DNA from 2 places in the Burkholderia pseudomultivorans genome. Region 2 is predicted to be linked to the other one. Evidence: riboswitches for the same ligand, from Rfam matches in the RefSeq annotation. Region 2 holds a riboswitch; the other holds the start of a gene.
The links. A riboswitch is a leader RNA that binds a small molecule or an ion and turns the genes downstream of it on or off. The one in region 2 is predicted to bind glycine.
Positions count from the first base shown of each region.

Region 1: linked by a shared signal. The riboswitch ahead of gcvH (glycine cleavage system protein GcvH) and the one ahead of gcvT (glycine cleavage system aminomethyltransferase GcvT) in region 2 are both predicted to bind glycine.

Region 1 covers NZ_CP013378.1:294,718-304,232, reverse strand. Annotated here, with positions in the region: gene WS57_RS14325 (purine-cytosine permease family protein) at 1-696, opposite strand, end outside; gene WS57_RS14320 (aldehyde dehydrogenase family protein) at 852-2,360, opposite strand; gene speB (agmatinase) at 2,477-3,454, opposite strand; gene WS57_RS14310 (LysR family transcriptional regulator) at 3,613-4,536, shown strand; glycine riboswitch at 4,720-4,806, shown strand; gene gcvH (glycine cleavage system protein GcvH) at 5,033-5,407, shown strand; gene gcvP (aminomethyl-transferring glycine dehydrogenase) at 5,404-8,283, shown strand; gene glyA (serine hydroxymethyltransferase) at 8,402-9,515, shown strand, end outside.
Region 2 covers NZ_CP013378.1:167,434-176,948, forward strand. Annotated here, with positions in the region: gene gcvP (aminomethyl-transferring glycine dehydrogenase) at 1-2,002, opposite strand, end outside; gene gcvH (glycine cleavage system protein GcvH) at 2,136-2,516, opposite strand; gene gcvT (glycine cleavage system aminomethyltransferase GcvT) at 2,634-3,752, opposite strand; glycine riboswitch at 3,837-3,970, opposite strand; glycine riboswitch at 4,002-4,104, opposite strand; gene WS57_RS13730 (hypothetical protein) at 4,215-4,574, opposite strand; gene WS57_RS13735 (oxidoreductase) at 4,758-5,810, opposite strand; gene WS57_RS13740 (SGNH/GDSL hydrolase family protein) at 6,044-6,751, opposite strand; gene WS57_RS13745 (UvrD-helicase domain-containing protein) at 7,043-9,133, shown strand; gene WS57_RS13750 (c-type cytochrome) at 9,280-9,515, opposite strand, start outside.

The DNA.
Region 1 (9,515 bases), 130 kb from region 2:
CACGTACGGCGCATACGCGATGTTGTAGCTGGCCGCCGCCGCGAACTGCGCGATGAAGCCGGTCCAGTTGAAGCCCAGCGGCGCGGCCGTGCTGCCCGCCACCGCCGGTGCGTCATGAATCCACCCGGCCAGCACGGCCAGCGTCACGAGGCCGTAGAGCGGCAGCGACAGATACAGCGACCATTTGAACGTCCGGTGCATCCAGTCGTGACCGAGGATCGCCAGGATCGTGGCCGGCACCGTCACGAGCAACGCTACCTGCATCGGGTCCCAGTGGAACAGTGTCTTCAGGCCCTGCATCATCAGCACGAGGTTGACGATATTGAAGCCCGCGAACACGAACAGCGTTGCCAGCAATACGAGCACCACGCCGCGATAGCCGAACTGCGCACGCGACTGGATCATCTGCGGCAGCCCGAGGTGCGGCCCCTGCGAGCCGTGAAAGGCCATGAACAGCGTGCCGAACATGATGCCGACCGTGCCAGCGACGGTCGTCCAGAATGCGTCGAGTCCGACGCTCGGCCCGACGAAGCCGATGGTCATCGTGAAGAACGTGAAGTTCCCGACGAACCAGAACGGTCCCTGGCTGGACAGCTTGTCGGTCCGCTCGCTTTCCGGGACGAAGTCGATCGAATGCGCTTCGATCGCACCCTGGTCGCCGCGCGGTACCTTCAATACGTTTGTTTCTGCTTGCATGTCGTACCCCATGATCGCAAAGGGCAAAGCAGGGCTAATTCGTCAGACCTGTTCGAGCGAACGGGTCGACGTCTTCGGGTCGGGACGCGGTCGCATCGGGCCGGCTGCACGCTTTTACCATGCATGCCGGCCCGAGGCGACACGTCACGCGCAGTTCAGGGCAGCGTAATGCAGACCGCCTTGGTCTCCATCAGGTAGTCGAGCTGTTCGGGCCCGAGGTCCTTGCCGAATCCGGACGTCTTGAATCCGCCGAACGGCAGCGCCGGGTCAATCGTGCTGTGCGCGTTCACATAGACCGTGCCGGCCTGCAGTTGCGGAATCAGCCCGTGCACCCGGCCCAGGTCGTTCGAGTAGATTGCCGCGGCCAGACCGAACGCCGAATCGTTCGCGAGCGCCACGGCTTCGTCGAGCGTATCGAACGGCGCAGTCACGAGCACCGGACCGAAAATCTCCTCGCGGACGATGCGCATGTCGTTGCGGCAGTTCGCGAAGATCGTCGGTTCGACGAAGTGGCCGGGGCCCGCATGCGCGCGCCCACCGTAATGGACGTCGGCGCCCTCGCGACGGCCGGCTTCGATGTACGACAGCACCGTATCCTTCTGCCGGGCCGACACGAGCGGGCTGATGAAGCAGTCGCGATCGAGGCCGGGTGCGATCTTCAGCGTCGACGTGTAGTCGGCCAGCGCCGCGAGGAAGCGGTCGTAGACGTCGTGGTGGACATACGCACGCGTGCCCGCGTCGCACACCTGCCCGGAGTTGAAGAACACGCCGTTGGCCACTGCCTGCGCGGCCGCGCCGATATCGGCATCGTCGAGCACGAGCACCGGCGACTTCCCGCCGAGCTCCAACGTCACGCGCTTGATGTGCTGCACCGCGTTCTGCCCGACCGTGCGTCCGACCGGCGTGGAACCGGTGAAGGTCAGCTTGTCGATACCCGGGTGGTTCGCCATCGCGGCGCCGATCACGCTGCCGCGGCCCGTCACGATATTGACCACGCCGTCCGGAATGCCGGCTTCCTGAACCAGTTCGGCGAAGCGCAGCGTCGACAGCGACGTGAGCTCGGCCGGCTTAACGACGGTCGTGCAGCCGACCGCCAGCGCGGCCGCCAGCTTCCACGCCATCGTCTGCAGCGGATAGTTCCACGGCACGATTGCGCCGACGACGCCGATCGGCTCCTTGCGCGTATACGCGAAGTAATTGCCGGGCAGCGACGGCTCGACCGTGCGACCGTGCAGCTTCGACGCCCAGCCGGCGAAATAGCGGAACGTGTCGACCGTGCCCTGGATGTCGATCGCGCGCGCCTGTGCAACGGACTTGCCCATGTCGATCGATTCGATTTCGGCCAGTTCGTCCGCATGCGCTTCGATCAGGTCGGCCAGCCGGTGCAGCAGGCGCTCACGCTCGAGCGGCTTCAGGCGGCGCCATTCGCCATGATCGAACTGGTGGCGCGCGGCGGCGACCGCGCGATCGAGATCGGCGATCGTCGCGAACGGAATCTGCGTGATGACGCCTTCGGTCGACGGTTCGGTGACAACGCCGAACTGGCCGTCGCTGCCATCCACCCACGCGCCGCCGATGAACATTTTCATCGGCGCGGCCAGAAAACTGCGAGTCGCCTGCGAAACGCGATGACGATCGAGATATTGCGCTACAACGGCATCCATGTTGATTTTCCTTGATGGCGTGCCCGGCACTTCGCGGCAAGGTTCGCCGGGCTGTGCGGTGATGACTTCGGAGGTGCTGCTGGACCTCGGCCCCGGTTCCGGATACGGACGGACGCTCAGCGTCCCTTCGCCAGGCTGCGTGCGCGGAAAATGAAGCCGATGCTGTTCATCAGCAACTGCGCAGCGAGGATCGACGTCGTGCCGGTCGGGTCGTAGGCCGGCGCCACCTCCACCAGGTCCATGCCGATGATGTTGCCGCGGCTGCGCTTCGCGAGCGCCTGGATGATCTCGAGTACTTCGTAGTACTGGAAGCCGCCATGGCTCGGCGTACCCGTTCCCGGCGCGATCGACGGGTCGAAGCCGTCGATGTCGATCGTGATGTAGTACGCGCCGCGCTGTGGAATCTGTTCGAGCACCCCTTCGGTGCCGAGGCGCCGGACATCGCGTACCGACAGGATGTTGGAGCCCGCGGCGCGCGCCGCGTCGTAGTCGCTGCGGTTCGACGACGACACGTTGCGGATGCCGAGTTGCGTCATCCCCGCGATATGGTCCATTTCCGACGCGCGGCGCAGCGGATTGCCGTGGCCGTACCGCACGCCGTGGCGTTCGTCGACGAAATCGAGGTGCGCATCGAAATGCACGATATGGATCGGCCCGCGCCCTTCGAACGCCTTGATTACCGGCGCGTGCACCGAGTGATCGCCGCCGAGCACGACAGGCATCGCGCCGGCGGCGAGAATCTTGCGCACGGCCAGTTCGATGTTCGCATTGCTGGTGGCCATGTCGGTATGCACGATGTCCGCATCGCCGACATCGACCATCCGGACCTGGTCTTCGGTCAGGTACAGCGCGTCGTCCTCGTGGTCGTACGCGCCCGCATGCCCGAACGAGAACAGCGTCGACGCCTCGCGAATGCCGCGCGGGCCGAAACGCGCACCGGAACGCCACTGGGTGCCCATGTCGTTCGGTGCGCCGAGGATCGCGACGTCCGCGTCGATATGCTCCCAGTCGAGACACACCGGCGCCTTCGCAAAGGTGCAGTGACCGACGAACGGCAGGTTCAACCTGCCTTTCTCATAGCTGTTGCTCTGCATTGTCTCCGTCTCCATTCGTATGGATCTGTTGTCATCCGCACGGTGGCCCGTGCGCTTGCCTTTGCAGCCACTATGGGCAAGAATTTGCACCGGAAAAATAGCAAGCATCAGATGTTCATATCGGACTTTCCGATGCAATACGCCGCGTGGAGCGAGACATGAAGCAACTGCAGGACGTCGACCTGAAACTGCTCAGGATTTTCATGACCATCGTGAAATGCGGCGGCTTCTCCGCCGCTCAGGCGGCGCTGAACGTGAGCCAGTCGACCATCAGCGAACAGATGACGAGCCTCGAGACGCGCCTGGGCGTCAAGCTGTGCGAACGTGGGCGCAGCGGCTTTCGTCTGACGGAACACGGCGTCGCAACGTATGAATCGGCGCAGCGCCTGTCGCTCGCGGTCGAGGCGTTCTGCATGGACACCCATGCGCTCAAGCAGCGCATCTCGGGCAAGCTCCATCTCGGCATCATCGACAACACGGTCACCGACACCGACAGCGTGCTGCCGCGCGCGCTGCGCCGGTTCGTATCGCGCGGCCACGACGTGCAGCTCGACATCTACATCGGCACGCCCGCCGAGCTCGAGGCGCGCGTGCTCGACGGGCGGCTGCACATCGCGATCGGCCACTTTCCGCTGACCGTCGCCGGCCTGTGCTACACGCCGCTGTACGACGAGCCTGACGGGCTCTACTGCAGCCGCTATCACCCGCTGTTCTCGAACGACGCCAGCGGCGATGCGCTGATCGAGCGAATCCGGCAGAGCCAGGTCGTCGCCCGCGCATTCCTGCAACAGCGCGACCTGCAGTTGCTCGAGAGCGGCAATGCCGCCGCGACGGTGGACAACGTCGAAGCGCAGGCGATCCTGATTCTGACCGGCGCCTATATCGGCTTTCTGCCCAGGCACTACGCGAAGCAATGGGTCGACGCCGGCCAGATGCGTCAGCTCGCGGCGGAACGGCTGACCTCGACCTGGCCGTTCTCGTCGATCACACGGCGCGGCGCCGCGCAGCCGACCGTGCTGCGCGCGTTCGTCGACGATCTGATGGCGCATGTGGATCGCCGCGCCGCGTCCGCGGACAGATAGTCGATATCGGATATTCGCTTCGGGCTCCGCCGAAGTATCGGCTCGCCGTGATCGCGGCACAGCCTTGTCGCGCCACGCATTTCATCGGCGTGGCGGCACGTCGTCGGGCGCCGCCCGCGTGCCCGGGGTGCAAACCCGGTGTTGACAGCACCGGACGCGGGCGACTAGATTGTCGCCAGCTATCGGGATGTGTCAGGAGAGACCGCCGTCCGGCGGCGCCGAAGGGGAATCGCCCCAGAAACTCTCAGGCAAAAGGACTGACGCATCGACTAGCGCTCTGGAGAGTAGGCCTCTGGTCGCCGACCATGCCTCGCCGAAGGAAAAGCGACCCGCCGGGTCGCGAATCTCTCAGGCAAACGGACAGAGGGGGCATCAGGCACGCAGCCTGGAATGCCCCGGTCTGGTCCGGATGCCGCCGCTCGCCCATCCTCCCGCCGTCGCCCTTCCGGCTTGCGTTGCCGTTCCACTTAACGCAACCCTGTCAGGAAGAGAGCACATGAGCGAGGTCAGGTACACCGAATCCCACGAATGGCTGCGTCTGGAAGCCGACGGCAGCGCAACGGTCGGCATCACCGATCATGCGCAGTCGCAACTGGGCGATCTGGTCTACGTCGCGCTGCCGAACGAAGGCGACGCATTTGCACAGCATGACGAAGCCGCCACCGTCGAATCGGTCAAGGCCGCCGGCGAAGTCAGGATGCCCGTGTCCGGCACCGTGCTGGCGGCGAATGCCGTGCTCGGCGACACCCCGAGCCTCGTCAACGAAGCGGCGGAAAGCGACGGCTGGTTCTTCCGGATGCGCATCGATCGTCCGGAACAACTGGCCGGCCTGATGGACGCAGCCGCGTATCGCACGTACATCGGCGAATGACGGAGACAGCCATGAGCGCTTTCGATTCTCTCGCGCAGCGCGAGTTGTTCGTGCGCCGCCATATCGGCCCCGACGCGGGCGAACAGGCTGCGATGCTCGCCGAGCTCGGCGTGGACGGCATCGACGACCTGATGCAGCAGGTGGTGCCGGAGGCAATCCGCAGCCGTGCCCCGCTCGCGCTGCCGCCCGGCTGCACCGAAGCCGACGCACTGGACAGGCTCGGCGCGCTGGCCGGCCGCAACCAGGTGTTCCGGTCCTTCATCGGGATGGGCTACCACGACACACATACCCCACCGGTCATCCAGCGCAACGTGCTGGAAAATCCGGCGTGGTACACCGCGTATACGCCGTACCAGCCGGAAATCTCGCAAGGCCGCCTGGAAGCGCTGCTCAACTTCCAGACGATGATCGCCGACCTGACCGGCCTCGACATCGCCAACGGGTCAATGCTCGACGAAGGCACGGCCGCTGCCGAAGCAATGACGTTCTGCCAGCGCGTCGCAAAGTCTGACAGCCGCGTGTTCTTCGTCGCGCGCGACTGCCACCCGCAGACGATCGAGATCGTCCGCACACGCGCGGAACCGGTCGGTATCGAGGTTGTCGTCGGCGATCCGCGCCGCGACCTGGCCGGTCCCGGCTGTTTCGCCGCGCTGCTGCAATATCCGGGCACCTTCGGCGACATCCACGACTACCGCAGCGTGGTCGAGACACTCCATGCGCACGGCGCGCTGGCCGTGGTCGCCGCCGATTTGCTCGCGCTGACGCTGCTCGCGCCGCCGGGCGAATTCGGCGCCGACGTGGCGGTCGGCACCACGCAGCGTTTCGGCGTACCGCTCGGGTTTGGTGGCCCGCACGCCGGCTATTTCGCGACGCGCGACGCGTTCAGGCGCACGATGCCGGGACGGCTGGTCGGCATGTCGGTCGACGCGCACGGCCGCCCGGCATTGCGCCTCGCGATGCAGACGCGCGAGCAGCATATCCGGCGCGAAAAGGCCACCAGCAACATCTGCACCGCGCAGGTGCTGCTCGCCAATATCGCCGGCTTCTACGCGGCCTACCATGGCCCACGCGGACTTGCCACGATCGCACGGCGCGTCCATCGCCTGACCGCGACGCTGGCCGCGGGGTTGCGTCAGCTCGGCCATGCGGTGCCGACCGAGTACTGCTTCGATACCATCACGGTGAATACCGGCAGCCACACCGAAGCCGTGCATGCGGCTGCACGCGCGCGCCGCGCGAACCTGCGCGCGATCGACGACCGGCGCGTCGGCATCGCGCTCGACGAGACGACCACGCCCGACGATGTGACGATGCTCTGGTCGATCTTCACCGACGGCCGGCCGGTGCCGGACTTTGCAACCGTCGAAGCGGCCGCCGTCGATGCGCTGCCCGCGCCGCTGCTGCGCCGCAGTGCCTTTCTCACGCATCCGGCATTCAACAGCCATCATTCGGAAACGCAGATGCTGCGCTACCTGCGCCGGCTCGCCGACCGCGATCTCGCACTCGACCGCACGATGATTCCGCTCGGCAGTTGCACGATGAAACTGAACGCGACCGTCGAAATGATGCCGATCACATGGCCGGCGTTCGCGAAGCTGCACCCGTTCGCCCCGGCCGAACAGACCGGCGGATATCGCGCGCTCGCGCAGGAGCTCGAAGCGATGCTGGGTGCGATCACCGGATACGACGCGGTGTCGCTGCAGCCGAATGCAGGCTCGCAGGGCGAATACGCGGGCCTGCTGGCGATCCGCGCGTATCACGCGAGTCGCGGCGAAGCGCAGCGCGACGTGTGCCTGATTCCATCGTCGGCACACGGCACCAACCCGGCTTCGGCGCAGATGGTCGGCATGCAGATCGTGGTCGTCAAATGCGACGATGCCGGCAACGTCGACATCGACGACCTCTCCGCGAAGGCCGTCCAGTACAGCGGCAGGCTGGCCGCGATCATGATCACCTACCCGTCGACCCACGGCGTGTTCGAGGCGCGCGTGCGCGACGCGTGCGACATCGTCCACGCGCACGGCGGGCAGGTCTATATTGACGGCGCGAACATGAATGCGCTGGTCGGCCTCGCGCAACCCGGCGCGTTCGGCGGCGACGTATCGCACCTGAACCTGCACAAGACCTTCTGCATCCCGCACGGCGGCGGCGGGCCCGGCGTCGGCCCGATCGGCGTGAAGTCCCATCTCGCGCCGTTCCTGCCCGGTCACCGGGAAGGCCGGGTGCCCGGCATCGGCGCGGTGTCCGCGGCCCCGCTCGGCAGCGCGAGCATCCTGCCGATCACATGGACCTACATCACGCTGATGGGCGCCGCCGGGCTCAAGCGGGCCACCGAAACGGCGATTCTCAACGCCAACTATGTCGCCCGCCGCCTCGCGCCGCACTATCCGATTCTGTATACGGGACCGAACGGCCGCGTCGCGCACGAATGCATCATCGACCTGCGGCCGCTGAAGGACCGCAGCGGCATCGGCGTCGACGACGTCGCGAAGCGTCTGATCGACTTCGGATTCCATGCGCCGACGATGAGTTTCCCGGTCGCCGGCACGTTGATGATCGAGCCGACCGAATCGGAATCGAAGGCCGAACTGGACCGCTTCATCGACGCGATGATCGCGATCCGTGCCGAAATCGCGGCCGTGGAAGCGGGCACGCTGGACGCCGACGACAATCCGCTGAAGCATGCACCGCATACGGCAGCCGAACTCGTCGGCGAATGGCGGCACGCGTATTCGCGCGAGCAGGCCGTCTATCCGCATGGCGCCGCGGCGATGGCGGCCGGCAAGTACTGGCCGCCGGTCTCGCGCGTCGACAACGTGTACGGCGACCGCAACCTAGTGTGCTCGTGCCCGCCGCTCGACGCGTATCGGTCATAGGACGGGCCGCATCGGCCGCACGCACACTCAACCCTACAGCAGCGAACGAGACGCGCATGCCGCACGGCCCGACCGGGCAGTGCGCCACCGCGCGGACCCGACACCAGGAGAAAGAAGAATGTTCGGTAAAGACATGCAGATCGAAGGCTACGACGATGAACTGTGGGCTGCGATGGAGCGCGAGCGCATTCGCCAGGAAGACCATATCGAGCTCATCGCGTCGGAAAACTACACGAGCCCGCGCGTGATGCAGGCACAGGGCTCGGTGCTGACCAACAAGTATGCGGAAGGTTATCCGGGCAAGCGGTATTACGGCGGCTGTGAATTCGTGGACGTCGCGGAGCAACTGGCGATCGACCGCGCGAAGACGCTGTTCGGCGCGGACTACGCGAACGTGCAGCCGCATTCCGGCAGCCAGGCCAACGCGGCAGTCTATATGGCACTGCTCGAGCCGCACGACACGATCCTCGGCATGAGCCTCGCGCACGGCGGCCACCTGACGCACGGCGCGCATGTGAATTTCTCGGGCAAGCTGTACCGCGCCGTGCAATACGGCCTGAACGTCGAAACCGGCGAGATCGACTACGACCAGGTCGAGGCGCTGGCCCGGGAGCACAAGCCGAAACTGATCACGGCCGGCTTCTCCGCATATTCGCGCGTGGTGGACTGGGCCCGCTTCCGCCGGATCGCCGACGCGGTGGGCGCATACCTGTTCGTCGACATGGCGCACGTGGCGGGCCTCGTCGCGGCCGGGCTGTATCCGAATCCACTGCCTCACGCCGACGTGGTGACCACGACAACGCACAAGACGCTGCGCGGCCCGCGCGGCGGCCTGATCCTCGCGCGCACCACCCCCGATATCGAGAAGAAGCTCAACGCGATCGTTTTCCCCGGCATCCAGGGCGGCCCGCTGATGCATGTGATCGCCGCGAAGGCCGTCGCGTTCCGGGAAGCGCTATCGCCCGAATTCAGGGTCTATCAGCAGCAGGTCGTGACCAATGCACGGGCGATGGCCGCGGTGTTCGTCGAGCGCGGCTACGACATCATCTCCGGCGGCACGGACAACCACTTGTTCCTCGTCAGCCTGATCCGTCAGGGGCTGACCGGCAAGGCTGCCGATGCGGCACTCGGCAGCGCGCACATCACCGTGAACAAGAATGCGGTACCGAACGATCCGCAAAGCCCGTTCGTCACCAGCGGGATCCGTATCGGCACGCCGGCGATCACGAGTC
Region 2 (9,515 bases):
AGGTGATCATGATCGCCGCGAGGTTCGCCGAATGCTGCTCGGCCTTCGCCTTCAGGTCGGCGATGTCGACGTTGCCCTGCGCGTCGCACGCGACGACCACGACCTTCATGCCGGCCATGTGCGCGGACGCCGGGTTGGTGCCGTGCGCGGACGCCGGGATCAGGCACACGTCGCGGTGGCCTTCGCCGCGCGACGCATGGTACGCATGGATGATCAGCAGGCCCGCGTACTCGCCCTGCGAGCCCGCGTTCGGCTGCAGCGACACGGCCGCGTAGCCGGTGGCCGCGACGAGCATCTGCTCGAGCTGGTCGATCATCTCGCGGTAGCCGACGGTCTGGTCGGCCGGCGCGAACGGGTGAATGCGGCCGAACTCGGGCCACGTGACCGGCAGCATTTCCGACGTCGCATTCAGCTTCATCGTGCACGAGCCGAGCGGGATCATCGAGCGGTCGAGCGCGAGATCCTTGTCCGACAGGCTGCGCAGGTAGCGCAGCATTTCCGTTTCGGAGTGGTGGCGGTTGAACACGTGGTGCGTCAGGTACGCGCTCGTGCGCACGAGGCCCGCCGGCAGCGCGGCGTCGCCGCCGAGGCCCGCGTCCAGCGCGTCGACGGACGGCGCGGTGCCGCCGGCCGCCTGCGCGAAGACCGCGAGCAGCGCGGCGAGATCGTCGCGCGTCGTCGTTTCGTCGACCGACACGCCGACCTGCGTGTCGCTGACGCGGCGCAGGTTGATGCGCTGCGCGGCGGCGAACTGATGGACCTGCGCGGTGCGCGCGCCGGTGTCGATCGTCAGCGTGTCGAAGAAGGTGTCGTTGACGATCGGGAAGCCGAGCTGCTTCACGCCGGCGGCGACCAGCGCCGCGACGCGGTTCACGCGCAGCGCGATCGTCTTCAGGCCGTGCGGGCCGTGGTAGACCGCGTACATGCTTGCCATGATCGCGAGCAGCGCCTGCGCGGTGCAGACGTTCGACGTCGCCTTCTCGCGGCGGATGTGCTGCTCGCGCGTCTGCAGCGCGAGGCGCAGCGCGGGCTTGCCCTGCGCGTCGACGGTCACGCCGACGAGGCGGCCCGGCATCTGGCGCTTGAACTCGTCGCGCACGGCCATGTAGGCGGCGTGCGGGCCGCCGAAGCCCATCGGCACGCCGAAGCGCTGCGTGTTGCCGACCGCGACGTCCGCGCCCCATTCGCCGGGCGGCGTCAGCAGGGTCAGCGCGAGCAGGTCGGCCGCGACGACGACATGGCCGCCGGCCGCGTGGATCGCTTCGGTCAGTGCGCGGTAGTCGCGCACGTCGCCGTTCACGCCCGGGTATTGCAGCAGCACGCCGAACGCGTTCGACTGCGCGGCATCGGCGGCCGGGCCGGTCTTGACCTCGATGCCGACCGGCAGCGCGCGCGTGCGGATCACTTCGAGCGTTTGCGGCAGCACGTCGTCGGCGACGTAGAACACGTTCGACTTCGGCTTGCCGGCGCGCTGCAGCAGCGTCATCGCCTCGGCCGCGGCGGTCGCCTCGTCGAGCAGCGACGCGTTCGAGATCGCGAGGCCCGTGAGGTCGGTCACCATTTGCTGGAAGTTCAGGAGCGCCTCGAGGCGACCCTGGGAAATTTCGGGCTGGTACGGCGTATAGGCCGTGTACCACGCCGGGTTTTCGAGCACGTTGCGCAGGATCACGGCCGGCGTATGCGTGTCGTAATAGCCCTGGCCGATATAGGAGCGGAACACCTGGTTCTTGTCCGCGAGCGCGCGCAGTGCGGCGAGCGCTTCGGCCTCGCTCTTCGGCTGCGCGAACGGGCCGAGCGGCAGCGTTTCGGCGCGGCGGATCGAGGCCGGGATCACGGCGTCGATCAGCGCGGCGCGCGACGCGAAGCCGAGCGTGTCGAGCATGGCCTGCTGGCTGGCGGCGTCGGGGCCGATGTGGCGTTCGGCGAACGCGTCGTGCGTTTCGAGCGCGGCGAGCGAGAGGGGCGTGCGGTTCATCAGGCGGTCCGGGTGTTCGAGCTTCATGGCGTTCCTATGTCGACCCGAGGGCGCGCGTCGGCGCGTTCGGGCCCCATGCTGTGCGGTCGACCGGCGCTGGCGCCAGCGCCGGTCGCGCGCGGGACCGGACGGCCGGCTCCGCGCAGTTCGGGGAATAAAGTCAGTCGATCAGCTTGCCGTAGGCTGCGGCGTCGATCAGCTTGTCGGTCGATGCGCCGTCCGCGAGCTTGATCTTGAACAGCCAGCTCGCGTAGGCGTCGCTGTTGACTGCGTCGGGCGTGTCGACGATGGCTTCGTTGATCGCGACGACTTCGCCGGACACCGGCGAGTAGATGTCGGATGCCGCCTTCACCGACTCGACGACGCCGACCGCGTCGCCCGCCGTCACCTGCTTGCCGACTTCCGGCAGTTCGAGGAAGACGATGTCGCCGAGCGTGCTCTGCGCGTGATCGGTGATGCCGACCGTCAGCGTGCCGTCTGCTTCGGTGCGGATCCACTCGTGTTCGTCGGTGTACTTCAGATCGGCCGGGACGTTGCTCATCGGATGCTCCTGGATAAAAGTGTGTGATTCGTTCTGCTGGCGCGCCGCGCGGACGCGCCGGATGTAAGGTTCGCCGGGCGCCATCTCCCGGCTTGCCGGGAGGCGGCCTCCCGGTCGTTACGCAGCGAGGACCTTGCCGTTGCGCACGAACGGCAGTTTTACCACGCGCGCGGGAAGTTGCTTGTCACGAATCTGCACATGGACCGTGTCGCCGACCTGGACGGCCGCCGGCACGCGCGCAAACGCGATCGATTCCTGCATCGACGGCGAGAACGTGCCGCTCGTGATCTCGCCTTCGCCGTGCGGCGTGACGACCTTCTGGTGCGCGCGCAGCACGCCGCCCGCCTTGCCGTTTTCCTTCTGCAGGATCAGGCCGACGAACGCGGCGCGCGAGCCGTCGCGCTCGAGCGCGGCGCGGCCGACGAAGTCGCGCGGCGCCGACAGGTCGACCGTCCACGCGAGGCCCGCGTCGAGCGGCGAGACGGTGTCGTCCATGTCCTGGCCGTACAGGTTCATGCCGGCCTCGAGGCGCAGCGTGTCGCGCGCGCCGAGCCCGCACGGGCGCACGCCGTTTTGCTGCAGCGCGTTCCACAGCGCCTCGACGTGTACGGCCGGGACGATGATCTCGAAGCCGTCCTCGCCCGTGTAGCCGGTGCGCGCGACGGTGAGGTCGCCGAACGGCGTGCCGGCGACCTGCGCGGCGTTGAACGGCTTCAGCTCGCTCGTCGCGGCGCGCGCGGCCGGAATCGTCGTCCAGGTCTTTTCACGGGCGTTCGGGCCCTGCACGGCGACGATCGCGAAATCGCGGCGCGGCGCGATCGTCACGCCGTAGCCGCCCTGTTCGTTGAGCTGGTTGAACCACGCGATGTCCTTGTCGGCGGTGCCGGCATTGACGACGACGCGGAAGAAGTCTTCGGTGAAGTAATAGACGATCAGGTCGTCGATGACGCCGCCCTGCGGATTGAGCAGGCACGAGTAGAGCGCCTTGCCGGGCGTCTTGAGCTTGCCGACGTTGTTCGCGATCGCGTGCTCGAAGAAGGCGCGCACGCGGCTGCCGGTGAAATCGACGACGCACATGTGCGACACGTCGAACATGCCGGCGTCGGTGCGCACGGCTTCGTGTTCTTCGATCTGCGAGCCGTAGTTGACGGGCATGTCCCAGCCGCCGAAGTCGACCATGCGGGCATTGAGCGCGCGGTGCGCGGCGTTGAGCGGGGTATGTTTCAGTGCAGTCATCGAGGCCTCAGGCAAGGCGCTTGCGCGCGGATCAGAACGGCCATGTGCCGACCGCCGCGGCCGCGAGCCGGCGAGCGATCCTGTACATGCCCCTCTGTCCTCGATACCTGAGAGATTGCGCTGCGGGCAAAGCCCGGCGAACGCGCGCCCCTTCGGTGGGCAGCCTGCCCGCGCCGCATCGGCGCAGCGGGCTACTGCCGCTCTCCAGAGTGCGGGGAGTGCGGCCCGCGCAATGCGCGGACGGCGTTCCCCGACGCGGTCGGTCCTTTTGCCTGAGAGTTTGCGGGTGTGCCCCTTCGGCGGCGCGACCGGCGTTCAACAACGCGGTCACACGCTCTCCCGACGCGTGCGGGCGACTGTACGCGAGCGGCCCGGCCTTGTCAATTTGGGCAAAAGAATGTCGCTTCGCGACAAGCGGCGGCAGGGCGCCGCCGCTTTTTTCGTCGCCGGCGAGCGCCGGCCTTACTCGCCGATCGCGCGCGCGGCCGTGTCGAGTTCCTGGTTCAGCACGCGCTGCTCGTCGCCGGACAGGCCGCCGCCGTGCTGCGCCGACATGTCGTTCGATTCCTGGCGGATCACGTCGAGGCGATGGTGCAGCTGCGCGCCGTACGGCGGCGGGTAGTAGCCGCCGTTGACGCGGGCGTCGATCCGGCGATGCAGGTTGTCGATCCGGCCCTGGATCTGTTGCATCCGCTCGTTCGCGACCACTTGCGGATTCGGCCGCGGCGGCGGCGGCCGGACCGGTTGCTGCGGCTGCACGATACACGCCGCGAGCGAGGAAACCAGGGCGCAGCATGCTGCCGCGCGAATCAACCGTTGCATCACATTCTCCTGACGGTTTGGGTGTCGGATCGACTTTTTGAGAAACGCGTCAGACCGGTCGGCCGCTGACTTTCGTTCCGCGCCATTTGTAACGGAATGTTCGGGATGGGCGCGCCCGCGCCGCCGGACGGGCCGGCGACGGCCTGCGGGATTCGCAGGCGGCCGGCCGCGACCGGCGTTCGCTCAGACCGTGCGGCGCACGAACGGCAGCCGGCGGCCTTCGTGTTCGCTCTGCGCGGCGAGCTCGATGATCGTCATCACGTCGACGGCGTCCTGCGGCGTAATCGGGAACGGCGCGCCGTCGCGGATCGACGCGGCGAGCGCGCGATAGAACTCCGCATACTGGCCGTCGAGCGTCGGCACCGGGCGTTCGAGCTCGACTTCGCCGTCGAGCACGCGCAGCAGGCCGGGCGGGTTGCCGCCGCCGAATTCGACATCGTCCGGCGTCAGGCCGGCCTTCAGCTGGTCTTCCTGCGTGTCGAGCCCGAACTTCTGGTAGCTGCCGCGCGTGCCGTGCAGCGTGAAGCGCGCAGGCTCGATCGCCGACAGCGCGCTCGCGTGCAGCGTGACGTCCTTGTCCGGATAGCCGAGCAGCAGGTGCACGAAGTCGGGCGCCGCACCGTTGTCGCGGCGCGTCTTGACGGTCGCGCTGACGGTGTCGGGCAGGCCGAACAGCGCGAGCGCCTGGTCGATCAGGTGCGGGCCGAGGTCGAGCAGCAGGCCGCCGCCGCGCGCCGGCTCCTCGCGCCAGCGCGTGCGCGGCGTCGGCCGGAAGCGGTCGAAGTGCGAGACGAACGCGGTGAGCCGGCCGAGCTCGCCCGCTTCGACGATGCGGCGCACGGTCAGGAAATCGCCGTCCCAGCGACGATTGTGGAACGGCGCGAACAGGCGGCTGCGCGCATTGGCGAGCCGCGCGAGCGCGAGCGCCTCGTCGGCGGTGAGCGTGACCGGCTTGTCGACGACAACGTGGCGGCCTGCTTCGAGCACCTGGCGCGCGAGCGCGAAGTGCGTGTCGTTCGGTGTGGCGATCACCACGCACTCGATGTCGTCGAGGCCGAGCAGCGTATCGAGATCGGCGACGACGCGCGCGCCGGGATAGGCGGCGCGGGCGCGATCGGGCTGCCCCGTCGCGATCGCGGCGACTTCCGTGCGGCCGCTCGCCGCGATCACCGGCGCGTGGAACGTCGCACCGGCGAAACCAAAACCCATCAGACCAATCCTGAGCAATGACGACATGGCAATCCCTGGCTACGAACGAAACGAAAGGACGGCGCGCCGTAACGGCGCGATGACGACCGGCTATTTTGGCACGGCGGCGCGGTGCGCACCGGCCGGTCTGGCGAAATGCACATGGCGTCGCGGCGCATGCGCGGTCAGCGCCGGCATTTTGCGCGCATCCGGCCGCATCGCGCGCGCCGCCGCCCGGCCCGTCGCGCGACGAACGGCCCGCGCACGCGCGCCACGCCGCGTCATGCGGCGGCCCGCTGCCGCAACGCGGCCGCGACCTGCCCGGCCCAGGCCGCGCATGCCGCCGCGGCGGGATGGAAGCCGTCCGCGGCCATCAAGTGGCGCTCGAGCGGCAGCGTGACCCGCAGGAACGTGCAGTGCGGCTGCGTCGCGACCCAACCCGCGAGGGCCGCGTTGAGGCGCTTCGCGCGCAGGCCGAGATACCACGCGAGCGGCTGCGGCAGCGCCGGAAAGCGCTCCATCGGCGGCACCGCCGACAGCACCGCGTGCCCGACCTGGAAGCGCGCGGCGAGCAGGCCGACGAGCGCGGCCTGCGCCGCCAGCCAGCGGGCCGGCGACACGCCGCCCGTCACGTCGTTGACGCCGAGCGACGTGACCGCCACGTCGAACGGCTCGGCCGGCTCGGCGGCGAGCCAGTCGACGAGATCCTGCGTCGTCAGGCCGGTGCGCGCGAGCAGTTTCCAGCTGACGCGATGGGTGGCCGCCAGCGCGCGCGCCAGTTGCCCGGCCAGCGCGTCGGACTGCGTCGCGACGCCGACGCCCGCGGCCGCCGAATCGCCGAGCACCAGCACGCGCAGCGGCGGGCCGTCGCCGGCTTCCCCGCTGCGCGGGCCGGCCGCCTCGGGCAGCCGCGGCGTGACGCGACGCACGTAGCGCCCCTGCGCGAACAGCAGCGGGCCGAGGGCGGCAGTAGCGAACGGGTATCCCATGGTGTCGATCCGGCGACGGTTGATCCGGGCCCGGCGCACCTGCCGGGCCGACGAGCGCCTATTGTGGCCGATTCGCGCCGACGCGGGGCCGGATTGGCCGTCCGGCCAGGGGTGAGGCGCGGCGCGCACGGGGCCCGATGCGTGCGCCGCGCCGTCCGGCGGCGTTCACGAAACGCGTGCCGCCGACGTGTTAACATGCGCGTCCTGCCCGCGCGTCCGCCTGCTTCGCAGGCCCGCCGCGCACGGCATCCTCCCGGCGTTCCGCCGTCAACCGCAACACCATCCGCCATCATGTCCGCAGGCCTCAATCCCGCTCAGAACGAAGCGGTGCGCTACCTCGACGGTCCCTGCCTCGTGCTCGCCGGCGCGGGCAGCGGCAAGACCCGAGTGATCACGCAGAAGATCGCGCACCTGATCGAAGCGAAAGGCTTCGAGCCCCGCCATATCGCCGCCGTCACGTTCACGAACAAGGCGGCCGCCGAGATGCGCGAGCGCGTGTCGAAGCTGCTCGAGGGCAAGACGCTCACCACGCCCGGCAAGGAAGGCCGCAAGGTGCCCGTCAACCAGCTCACCGTCTGCACGTTCCACTCGCTCGGCGTGCAGATCCTGCGCCAGGAAGCCGAGCACGTCGGCCTGAAGCCGCAGTTCTCGATCATGGATTCGGACGACTGCTTCGGGATGATCCAGGAGCAGATCGGCACCACCGACAAGGGGCTGATCCGCAAGATCCAGAACATCATCTCGCTGTGGAAGAACGGCCTCGTCACGCCCGAGGAGGCGATGACGATCGCCGCGAACGAGGACGAGCACCAGGCCGCGCTCGTGTACCGCAACTACGTCGCGACGCTGCACGCGTACCAGGCCGTCGACTTCGACGACCTGATCCGCCTGCCGACCGAGCTGTTCGCGAAGAACGAGCAGGTGCGCGACCGCTGGCAGAACAAGCTGCGCTACCTGCTGATCGACGAGTATCAGGACACCAACGCGTGCCAGTACGAACTGCTGAAGCTGCTCGCGGGCCCGCGCGCGGCGTTCACGGCGGTCGGCGACGACGATCAGGCGATCTACGGCTGGCGCGGCGCGACGCTGGAAAACCTCGCGCAGCTCGGCAAGGATTTCCCGAAGCTGCACGTGATCAAGCTCGAGCAGAACTACCGCTCGACGGTGCGGATCCTGACCGCGGCGAACAACGTGATCGCGAACAACCCGAAGCTGTTCGAGAAGAAGCTGTGGTCCGAGCACGGGATGGGCGATTCGATCACCGTCACGCCCTGCAACGACGAGGAGCACGAGGCCGAATCGGTCGTGTTCCGCCTGTCCGCGCACAAGTTCGAGCGGCGCGCGCAGTTCCGCGACTACGCGATCCTGTATCGCGGCAACTTCCAGGCGCGGATCTTCGAGCAGGTGCTGCGGCGCGAGCGGATCCCGTACGTGCTGTCGGGCGGCCAGTCGTTCTTCGACAAGGCCGAGATCAAGGATCTGTGCGCGTACCTGCGGCTGATCGCGAACGCCGACGACGATCCCGCGTTCATCCGCGCGGTCACGACGCCGCGCCGCGGGATCGGCAACACGACGCTCGAGGCGCTCGGCTCGTTCGCGGGGCAGGCGAAGGTGTCGCTGTTCGAGGCCGTGTACATGGGCGGCATCGAGGCGCGGCTGTCCGCGCGCCAGATCGAGCCGCTGCGGATGTTCTGCGACTTCATCCAGCGCCTGACCGATCGCGCCGACAAGGAGCCCGCGACCGTCGTGCTCGACGACATGATGGAGGCGATCCACTACGAGGCCTACCTGTACGACGCGTTCGACGAGCGCCAGGCGCAGTCGAAATGGCAGAACGTGCTCGAATTCCTCGAATGGCTGAAGCGCAAGGGCACCAAGCCCGAGGCGGCCGAGGCCGTCGACGGCGAGGCCGAGGGCTTCCACAACGCGGACGGGCTCGGCGATACGGGCAAGAACCTGCTTGGCCTGATCCAGACCGTCGCGCTGATGTCGATGCTCGAAGGCAAGGACGAGGATCCGGACGCGGTGCGGCTGTCGACCGTCCATGCGTCGAAGGGGCTCGAGTATCCGCACGTGTTCCTGGTCGGCGTCGAGGAGGGCATCATGCCGCACCGCGGCGGCAGCGAAGACGACGGCCCGATCGACAGCGAGCGGATCGAGGAGGAGCGCCGGCTGATGTACGTCGCGATCACGCGCGCGCAGCGCAGCCTGCATCTGAACTGGTGCAAGAAGCGCAAGCGGGCGCGCGAGACGGTCGTGTGCGAGCCGTCGCGGTTCATCCCCGAGATGGGCCTCGACGATGCGCCGCCGCCCACGCCGGAAGAGGCGCCGATGTCGCCGAAGGACCGGCTCGCGAGCCTGAAGGCGTTGCTGCAGAAGTGACGCGTTAGCGGTGCCGCCGGGCGGGCATTGAACGGATGCGGCGGCGAGAACCGGCGCGCGATGGCGCGGCCCGGCAAAGCCAAAACGAAACCCCCGCGATGCAGGAGCGTCGCGGGGGTTTTCTACGGGGCGTTGGCCTGCTGCGCTTACTTCGCCGCGTTGACCATGTAGTCGACGGCGGCCTTCACGTCGGCGTCCGACGCGTTCGACCCGCCCTTCGGCGGCATCGCGCCCTTGCCGTGCAGCGCGTAGTTGTAGACCGTGTCCATCGAGTCCTTCAGGCGCGGCGCCCAGTCTTCCTTGCTGCCGAACTTCGGTGCGCCGAGCACGCCGGCGGCGTGGCAGGCCTGGCAGACCTGCGTGTAGAGCGCCTTGCCGGCCG